One region of the Paraburkholderia sp. JHI2823 genome, then DNA from elsewhere that is predicted to be linked to it. Evidence: predicted binding sites of a transcription regulator. Region 1 holds the regulator's gene; the other holds the start of a gene.
The links. Region 1 encodes FNR, which switches genes on or off when oxygen is low (the NO sensors DNR and NnrR bind a similar motif). Its sites were predicted from a motif close to TTGATNNNNATCAA; they were not measured.
Positions count from the first base shown of each region.

Region 2: a site for FNR is predicted at 3,014-3,027, ahead of cyoA (ubiquinol oxidase subunit II). Genes of this name have one in related genera too.

Region 1 covers NZ_JAYMRY010000007.1:104,255-109,428, reverse strand. Annotated here, with positions in the region: gene VSR34_RS10760 (MFS transporter) at 1-98, opposite strand, end outside; gene VSR34_RS10755 (hypothetical protein) at 289-1,023, opposite strand; gene fnr (fumarate/nitrate reduction transcriptional regulator Fnr) at 1,411-2,166, shown strand; gene VSR34_RS10745 (alkaline phosphatase family protein) at 2,230-3,882, opposite strand; gene VSR34_RS10740 (Gfo/Idh/MocA family oxidoreductase) at 4,168-5,169, shown strand.
Region 2 covers NZ_JAYMRY010000010.1:57,815-62,988, reverse strand. Annotated here, with positions in the region: gene VSR34_RS13750 (sugar efflux transporter) at 1-716, shown strand, start outside; gene VSR34_RS13745 (NADH-quinone oxidoreductase subunit M) at 1,257-2,807, shown strand; gene cyoA (ubiquinol oxidase subunit II) at 3,147-4,034, shown strand; gene cyoB (cytochrome o ubiquinol oxidase subunit I) at 4,039-5,174, shown strand, end outside.

The DNA.
Region 1 (5,174 bases):
AGGCGGTCGAGGCGCGCGGGCAGCGTGGTTTCGATGATGACGGGCTTATCGGACGTAGTGGTCGTATCGGGCCTATCGTGCGTATGGTGCGGATTCATCGGGCAGGGCTGGGTTCGGTCGGGATGGCTGTAGCATGGCCCGTTCCCGAATGGCCGCAGAAGAGCGAACCACGTAAGCAGGTGCGAAATACCGGCTCACGCCAAGTCCGAATTCTTATCTGCGGGATCTCCGAACTTGCCAATGCTTTGAAGGCGCGGCCGAATGTGTGCCCGGAACTCGCGCGCTCGATTAGAAACTGCGCCGAACGGTGACTGTCGCGCCAGTGCTGTGCGAATGAAGAATGGCGACTCGCGCAGTGGCGGAAAACACCCATTGGTCCATGGTGAGCGAGAGCCTGCGTTGAGGCTGCGCGCCGATGTTCAACGTGCTGTCGGGCACCTGAAGAATCGAAATTTGCGGCGCTGTGGAAGGGCCGATGTGCAGATAGCCGGAAGACGGCAGCGCGGCCTGCGGCTCACCATACCCGCTGCCGTGTGCGGACTTCGTGAACTCGTAATGGTATTTGTCGTGTGCGATTGGCGCGCTATAAAAATTCTCCAATTGCGCGTAAAACGGCTTTTCCTGATTCTGTTGATATTCCAGTTCGTAACGGTGCAGATACACCTGAGGTTCTGGCAGTGAAGGAACGACCTCCATGGGCATCGGCGCGATATTGGCGAGCGTCATGGTTTCGGGAGCGCTCATGAAGGTGCTCTGAGCGTAAGCGTAACCGCTCAGCATAAGAAAGGCTGCACCGACAATCTTTTCGTTCAGGCACGTCATGAGGAACCCTCCAATGACGAACTCGAAACATCGACCGCTGAATGTTTCGATCGAACAGACCGCCTTCGCTTCACCTGCATCCATGCATTCTAGTACCTGATTTGCTTCCTGCCAGCCGAATATGAGTGCGTGCGGCGCGATCGATGCGAAGTCCACCAGCTGACGGATGGTCTGCAGAATGCGAGGGGGTGCCAAATGCAACGTTCACGCCTTTCGTCGCTTAACATGACAGTCGAAATGACCGGTCAACGGATGTGGACGGCCGGCAACAGCGGAAGAAATTGCGGATGGAGCAGCGCCGGCGATACCGGCGAAGTCAACTCGTTCGGGAAAATCCGCAGTCGGACCGGACCGTGCCGAACAATGCGCCGAGTGACCTTCAGCGCGCGCGCGGGTCGTGCATCGGCGGTGTTGTTTTTGCGTCGCTTGCGTTTGCGCAAGCGGGCGAGATAGCCGGCGAAACCGTTACGTGACAAGGCGCAAGCGCTCGCGGTTCAGGTGCGCGGCATTTTGCCACCACATTGACGCACGCGCATGGTGTGACAATGCGTCGAAATCTTCAAAATAAGCTAACGAAGGAGTCGTCCGATGCTGTCACCCGTCGCAGGATCCGCTATCGTCGTGCGCCAAAGCAGTCGTGCTCCTCTCGGGGCTACGCAGCCCAGTGCGCGCTGCTCGGGGTGCTCAATGCGCCATCTTTGCATGCCGCAAGGCTTGCCGGCGGAAGAGCTTCCCAAGCTCGAGGCCCTGATCTGCGGCGCGCGCAAGGTGCGCCGCGGGGAAGCGCTCTACCGCTCGGGCGACCGCTTCGACAATCTCTACGCCGTGCGCTCCGGCTCGCTCAAGACGTTCATCGTCAACCGTGACGGCCGCGAGCAGATCACGGGACTGCGTCTCGCGGGCGATGCGCTGGGGCTCGACGGCATTGCCAACGACGTCCATGCGTTCAGCGCGGTCGCGCTCGAAGACAGTTCGATCTGCACGCTGCCCTACGCCGCGCTCAAGACGCTTTGCCGCGAAAGCGGCACGATGCAGGACCGGCTGCATCGGCTCATGGGCGACCAGTTCAATCAGGAAGCTTCGCAGATGATGGTGTTGGGCTCGCTCAGCGCCGAAGAGCGCGTGGCCGCGTTCCTGCTCGACGTCTCGTCGCGCAACTGGCAGCGCGGCTATTCGCAGGCGGAGTTCCGCCTGCGCATGTCGCGCGAAGACATGGGCAGCTATCTCGGCATCACGCTCGAAACGGTCAGCCGGATTCTGTCGCGCTTCCAGAAGCGCGGGTTGATCGATGCGCAGGGCAAGCTGATTCGCATCTGCGATATCGAAGGGCTGCAGACGGTCTGAGCGGGACCGGCGGCGCGACAGCCATCGAACGCCCGATGACTGCCGCTGCCGATTGCTAACGATTTACTTGTCGTCGTCGAGGCCAAGACCCGGCAGACGATGCGTGCCTTCGACCTGCACCGCGTGCAGCAGACGCGGATCGAGGTCGAGCGCGCTCAGGATCGTCGGCGCGACCTGGGTCGTGAACACGTAGTGGTCGTCGGTGCGGCCGGCGTGCTTGAGGCCCGGGAACGACACGACGAGACCCAGATGGCTGTCGTCGGGCGCGTTGCCGCCGTGCTCTTCATCCTTCTTCTTGCTCGACGTATAGATCACACCCGGGTTCGGCTGCACGACGATATCGGGCGTGCGGCCGTTCGAAGGATTGCCGAACCAGTCCGCGAGACGGTCGCCGGTGAGGATGTACGCTTGCGGGCCGTCCGCGCAGATGCCCGGCGCGTTGCAGCCCAGGTTGGCCTTCAGCGTCTTCACGACCGCATCTTTCTGGCTCTGGTCGCGCAGCCAGATCAGGCCGACGTCGTCGGTCTGCACCATGCCGGTGCCAGAAAGGCCCGTGCCGTCGTTCAGGCTGCCCGTCTTCGTATTGTTCTGACCGAAGTTGCCGTTCGGATCCAGATAATTGTTAGCCTCCAGCAGCGCCGTCAGCGTATCGCCGTTCTTCACCAGCTTCGTATGATCGGTCGGCGACTGGCCGTGCTTGGCCGTCACGATGATGAGCGTCGAGGCATAAAGATTGCGCTGCTTCAACTCCGTGACCACGCGCCCGAGCGAGTTGTCGAGGTACGTGATCGCCGCAGCGACCTGCGGGCCTGGCGTGAAGTCGGCGTCGAGGTACCCGCCTTGCTTCGCGACCGTCGCCTTCTGCGCGACGCTGAGCGTCTGGAAGTTCGTGCCGAACAACGTGGGCACGGGCGCGCTCGTCTTGCCCGTCGAATCGAGGCCGTCGATCTGGTTGATCAGCGCCTGCACGTGGAGGTTGTCGAAGACCTCGGTATGCGTGTAGACGTCCGTATAGTCCGAGTTGGTCTTCGGATCGATCGAGTTGATCTCGGTGCGCGCGAGATCGTCCACGCCCTTGCCGGACGGCCCGTTGACCCAGTCATAGCCCCACGCGTGCTTGTCGGCCCACGCCGTGTGCGAGCCGTGCAGATTCTGCTTGATCACTTCGAAGACCGTGTTGGTCTTGATGTAATTGTGCGGGTACACGGGCGTGCAGACGCCGTTGATCTTCGCATACGGAATGGCTTGCGGATTGAATGCGCCGCCGCCGTCGAGGTGGACCAGCGCGCCGCCGTTCTGCGCGTCGATGCCGGTCGTTTCGTCGAACACGACGTTCCAGCCTTGCGGGCCGGCACACTTCGAATCGAGCGGAGCGTAGAGCGTCCGGTCATATGAGACGTCATAGAAGAGACCCGCGCTCCTGGGCGAGCCGCCCGTCACGAGCGCCGCGAGACCGGGGAACGAATCGGACAGATGGGGCGTGTGCGCGTTCGTGTAGGTGACGCCCGATTTGGCGAGCAATGCGAGGTTGGGGCAGCTGTTGCTGCCGATGCAGCGGGCGACATCCTGCTCGTGCAGGCCGTCGAAGCTGATCAGCAGGACGTGCTTCACGTCCTTCATGTCGCCTGCGTACGCCGTCGACTGTACGCCCGCGAGCGCGAGAGCACTCGCTCCAACGACTGCGCCTATCCGTGACCACCGGGTCGTATTCTCCATGTTTTACCTCGTTTTTGAATTGCGTTGTAGGGAACGTTGCGGGGAATTGCGAGGGAGCTGCGCACAACCTGAGCACTGTGTCGGGCGAAGGCGAATCTCTGATGACGTTGTGCTTTCAACTACCCATCAGTTGTAGTCAGTTGTTACGCGGTCCGCCCGATGACGAGGCGATCATGGTTTTCCCCCGGGTGTAGACTCCACCGGTCGAGCGTTGGCCATTGCTTGTCGTGCGCTCGTTTTTCAGTCCATTCCGGAATTCACGTCATCGAATCGATAGGGAACGTCATGGCAAAGGATGAAATCGTCTGGGGTATCCTGGGCACTTCGAAAATCAACGACAAGGTCGTCGTGCCCATGCACAGCGCACCGAAGTGCCGCGTAAAAGCGATTGCTTCGCGTTCAGAGGAAAAGGCCCGGGAAGCCGCTGCGAAGTATGGTCTCGCGCACGCGTACGGCAGCTACGAAGCGCTGCTGGCAGACCCGGAAATCGACGCGGTCTATATACCGTTGCCCAATCATCTCCATATGGAATGGACGATCAAGGCCGTCGAAGCGGGCAAGCACGTGTTGTGTGAAAAACCGGTTGGGCTGGACGCGCAACAGGCCGAGCGTCTCATCGCCGCGCGCGACAAGAGCGGCCGGTACGTCCAGGAAGCCTTTATGGTTCGCACGCATCCGCAGTGGCTGAAGGTGCGGGCTTTGATCGAGGAAGGCGCCATAGGCGAGTTGCGGGCCGTGACCGGGGGCTTCACTTACTACAACACCAACGCGCGCGACATTCGCAACCAGAACGAACTGGGCGGCGGCGGCCTCCTGGATATCGGCTGCTATCCGATCACGACCTCGCGCTTCATACTTGGCCGCGAACCGAAGCGGGTGGTCGCGCTGATGGAGCGCGATCCGTCGTTCGAGGTGGACCGGCTCGGCTCCGTGCTGCTGGATTTCGATGGCGTGCAGGCAAGCTTCTTTTACTCGACCCAGGTTTATCCCTATCAGCGGATGCAGTTTCATGGCACCACGGGGCGTATCGAGGTCGAAATTCCATTCAACGCGCCGAACGACCGGCCCACGCGTCTCCTGGTGAGTCAGCAAGGAAATGCGGATCGCTGGCTGGAGCTTCCCGTCTGCGATCAGTACGGTGTGGCCGCAACGGCTTTTGCCGAGGCGATATTGAACGGCAACCCACAGGCGATCCCGCTGGAAGATGCGCGCGCAAACATGCGAGTCATCGATGCCGTGTTCCGCTCGGCTCGAACGGGCGCTTGGGAGAGTCTTCCGGCAAGCTGAATGGC
Region 2 (5,174 bases), on a different contig from region 1:
GGCCTGCGAATGCGGCGGCGGCGAAGGCGAAGGCGGCGCGAGCGCCCGCAGCGGAGGGCTCGCAGAAAGACATCATGCGCGCGATCGTTGCGCTGACACTCATCGGTCTCGCCGCCAACGCGACGATGATCGTGCTGCCGCTCTTCATCGTTCACGGCCTGCAAGGCACGAGCATCGACGTTTCGATCATGCTCGGCCTCGGCGCGTTCATGGAGATACCGATGATGCTCGCGCTCGGCGCGCGCGCTTCCATGCTCGACAAGCAATGGTGGCTGGCCGCGTGCGCCGTGGTGCATGCGGTCTACTTCGTCTCGATGTCACTGGCGCCCGGGGTTCACGCGCTGATTCCGATGCAGATCCTCAACGCGTTCGTGGTGGCCGTCACCTCGTGTCTCGGCATGACCTTCGTGCAGGACCTGATGCCCGCATCGCCGGGGCGGGCGACGGCGCTTTTTTTCAACGCGGCGCGGCTCGGTTCGATCCTGTCCGGGGTGCTCTCGGGCCTGCTCGTGCAGGCGTTCGGTTATCGCGGCACGTTTGTTTTTTGCGGCGTGCTCGCGCTTTGCGCGCTCGTGTTGTTTGCCGTGCCCGGCGAGCAATACCCGAAGATGGCGCGCGCGGCGCGGCGTTATCTGCGCGAGCGGATCTCGCCTTCGCGCAGCAAGGAAAGCACTCTTCCAGCCAAAGGACTTAATGAAGGGGACACAAGACGCTAAAGTCCCGGCCGTGCGTGTTCCAGTCGTCTGGCGCGACGTGAGAGTTGACCCCGGCCCCATGAGGGCCGGGTTTTTTTTGCGTCGCGCGAGGGGCGTGGGCGCGCGCCGTGGCCTACGCGACAGGCCACATTTCAATGCATAAGTCATTGAACCGAAAGAAACAAGTAAGGTATTATTCGGGCCGCGCAGCGTGACAGCCTGCCGCGCGTCATGGCGCCCCAAATGGGAAAAGCGCTGTTGATGCGATCAAAAATCGGCTGTAGCAGCCCGTGTGTTGTTTTTTCTCCTGGTGCGTTTTGAAATAAAAACAATGACTTGTGTCAGTCTTCGATCCGGCCCGTGTTGTTGCGCTGCAAAACTTCCGTATTCCGTTTACCCTCGTTAACCCTTGAACGTGTGTTGCATTTCGCCTCATAGCTGACAAATACATTACAGCCAGCCAGGTTCGATTTTCACCCCGCGTCAATCTTTCAAGTTGCTTGCGCACCTGATCGTGCGCCGTGGAAGCCATTTGCTCCGCATTTTTGAGGTCCTGTTGAAATGCAATCCGTTCCATTCCTGAGTCTGGCGATCTGGATTCCCATCCTGTTCGGCGTGGCCGTGCTGCGCCTCGGGTCGGATCGTCATCCGCAGCGTGCCCGCTGGCTGTCGCTCATTGGCGCCGTCGTCGGTCTGCTGCTGACCCTCCCGCTCATCTCCGGCTTCGACAACCATCAGGCCGGCATGCAGTTCGTCGAGTTCCGCGAATGGCTGCCTGAGTTCGGCGTGGCGTGGCGACTCGGTGTCGACGGCATTTCGATGTGGCTCGTGGTGCTCACCGCGTTCACGACGCTCGTGATCGTGGTCGCGTCGTGGGAGTCCATCACGGTGCGCGTCGCCCAGTACTTCGGCGCGTTCCTGATTCTTTCGGGTCTGATGGTCGGCACGTTCGCGGCGACCGACGGCATGCTGTTCTTCGTGTTCTTCGAAGCCACGCTGATTCCGCTATACCTGCTGATCGGCGCGTGGGGCAATGCCCGCCGCACTTACGCCGCGGTCAAGTTCTTCTTCTTCTCGCTCGCCGGCTCGCTGCTGATGCTGGTGTCGATGCTGTACCTCTACAGCCAGTCGCACACGTTCGACATGTCCGCGTGGCACGGCCTCACGCTCGGCTTCATTCCGCAGATTCTCGTGTTCATCGGTTTCTTCGCGGCCTTCGCCGTGAAGGTGCCGATGTGGCCGTTCCATACCTGGCTGCCCGACGTCCACCTCGAAGCGCCGACCGGCGCCACCGTCATGCTGGCCATGCTGAAGCTGGGCGGCTACGGCTTCCTGCGCTTCACGCTGCCGATCACGCCCGACGCCGCGCACTTCTTCGCCCCGGCGATCATCACGCTCTCGCTCGTGGCCGTGGTCTATTCGAGCCTGCTCGCGCTCGCGCAGACCGACATGACCAAGCTGCTCGCGTACTCGACGGTCGCCCACATGGGCCTCGTCACGCTGGGCCTCTTCCTCTTCAACCAGATCGGCACCGAGGGCGCGATCGTCCAGATGATCTCGTACGGCTTCGTCTCGGGCGCGATGCTGCTCTCGATCGGCGTGCTGTTCGACCGCACGAAGACGCGCACGATCTCGGCCTATGGCGGTGTCGTCAACGTGATGCCGCGCTACGCGGCGTTCATGATGCTGTTCTGCATGGCCAACCTCGGCCTGCCGGGCACGTCGGGCTTCGTGGGCGAGTTCATGGTCATCATGGGCGCGATCCGCGTGAACTTCTGGGTCGGCGCGATCGCCGCGACGACCGTCATTCTGAGCGCTGCGTACACCCTGTGGATGTACAAGCGCGTGATCTTTGGCGCTGTGGCGAACAAGGGCGTGGCAAAGCTGGCCGACATCGGCCGCCGCGAAACGCTGATCTTCGCTTCGCTCGCAGCGTTCGTGCTGGCAATCGGCCTCTATCCGAAGCCGATGACCGACGCGATCGAGCTCTCGGCGGCGAACCTCGTCACCCAGGCCGGCCGCAGCAAGCAACCTGTCGACGATGCGGCGCCTGCTGACGCAGTGCGCGCGGGCACGGACGTTCGTGCCGCGCAGCCGCACTCGCCGACTTGATCAAAGAAGATTGACAACGCAACCAGCGCGCCGTACCGCCCCAAGGCGGTACGGCGCGCTGCTGCGTGGAAGGGTTTTCGAATTTTGAAATTCGAGAAGTAGCCGCGGCGGGCCGCTGTCAAGAGCAGAGTGGGGCGCGATGTGCGTGTGTTTCCGAGGCGCGACAAACCTCGCGAACACATGCGGCAAAGTGTCTCGATCTGCTTTTGACAAAGGTCATTTTCCACATTCATTGATTGCGAAATATCAAAGCGGCTGTATGATGCGGACGCGCTTCCTTTGTCGGATGTCAGGGGATGTGTCCGGAACTATTCAATGAATGAAATTCAGGCAAACGTGATGAAAAGAACGACCTTTCAAAGGTTACTGCTTCCCGTAAGCGCCGGATTGGCCTTGTGTCTTTCCGGATGCAACATGGAGCTCCTCGACCCCAAAGGAAGTGTGGGCGTGGCGGAAAAGTCGCTGATCGCGACTTCCACCTGGGCCATGCTGATTGTTGTGATCCCCGTGATCGTCCTGACGCTGTGGTTCGCGTTCCACTATCGGGCGTCGAACCGTAGCGCCACCTATGCGCCGAAGTGGTCGCACTCGACGGCGATCGAAGTCGTCGTCTGGACCATCCCGACGCTGATCATTCTGTTCCTCGGCGTGCTCACGTGGAACACCACGCACGAGCTCGACCCCTACAAGCCGCTCGAATCGAACGTCAAGCCGATCAACGTCGAAGTGGTCGCGCTCGACTGGAAGTGGCTCTTCATCTACCCCGATCTCGGCATCGCGACGGTGAACCAGCTGGCCGTGCCCGTTGGCACGCCGGTGAATTTCAGCATCACGTCGGACTCGGTGATGAACTCGTTCTTCATCCCGCAGCTTGGCACGCAGGTCTACGCGATGGCTGGCATGCAGACGCGTCTGCACCTGATCGCCGACCACGCTGGCGACTACGCCGGCCTCTCGGCGAACTTCAGCGGCAAGGGCTTCTCGGACATGAAGTTCCGCACCCTCGCCACGAGCCAGCAAGACTTCGACGCGTGGGTCCAGAAGGTGAAGGCTTCGCAGACGCAGCTTTCCATGGATCAGTACGCGACGGTCGCCAAGCCGAGCGAGAAGGCTCCGGTTGAATACTTCTCGACGGTCGACCCGAAGCTCTTCAACAACATCATCGCGAAGTACAACAACGGCCACGTCACGAATTTCAGTGACCCGTCGTGCGTGACCAAGGGGTAAAGGCATGTTCGGAAAACTTACACTGGATGCGATTCCGTACCACGAGCCAATTATCGTGGTCACGGCGCTCGCCATGGCGCTGGGCGGGGCAGCCCTGCTCGGCGCGATCACTTACCTGGGTAAGTGGAAATATCTCTGGACGGAGTGGCTGACGAGCGTCGACCACAAGCGTCTGGGCGTGATGTACATCATCCTCGCGCTCGTCATGCTGCTGCGCGGCTTCGCCGACGCGATCATGATGCGCACCCAGCTCGCACTCGCGTACAACGCGCCGGGCTATCTGCCGCCGCATCACTATGACCAGATCTTCACGGCACACGGCGTGATCATGATCTTCTTCATGGCGATGGCTTTCATGGTGGGCCTGTTCAACATCATCGTGCCGCTGCAGATCGGCGCGCGTGACGTTGCGTTCCCGTTCCTGAACAACCTGTCGTTCTGGATGACGGCCGTCGGCGCGGCGCTGATGATGATCTCGCTCGTCGTCGGTGAGTTCGCGATGACGGGCTGGCTCGCGTATCCGCCGCTCTCGGAGCTGGCGTACAGTCCGGGCGTCGGCGTCGACTATTACCTGTGGGCACTGCAGATTTCGGGCGTGGGTACGCTGCTGACCGGCGTGAACTTCTTCGTCACGATCATCAAGATGCGCGCTCCGGGCATGACGATGATGAAGATGCCGGTGTTCACGTGGACGGCGCTGTGCGCGAACGTGCTGATCATGGCCGCGTTCCCGATCCTGACCGTGACGCTCGCGCTGCTCGGCCTCGATCGCTACATCGGCACGCACTTCTTCACGAACGACGGCGGCGGCAACGTCATGCTGTACCTGAACCTGATCTGGGCATGGGGTCACCCCGAGGTGTACATCCTGGTCCTGCCGGCGTTCGGTATCTTCTCGGAAATCGTCGCGACGTACGCAAAGAAGCCGCTGTTCGGCTACAAGACCATGGTGTACGCATCGTGCGCGATCATGGTGCTCTCGTTCCTCGTGTGGCTGCACCACTTCTTCACGATGGGTTCGGGCGCTGACGTCAACGCGTTCTTCGGCATCATGACGATGATCATCGCGATCCCGACGGGCGTGAAGATCTTCAACTGGCTGTTCACGATCTATCGCGGCCGTGTGGAATTCTCGGCACC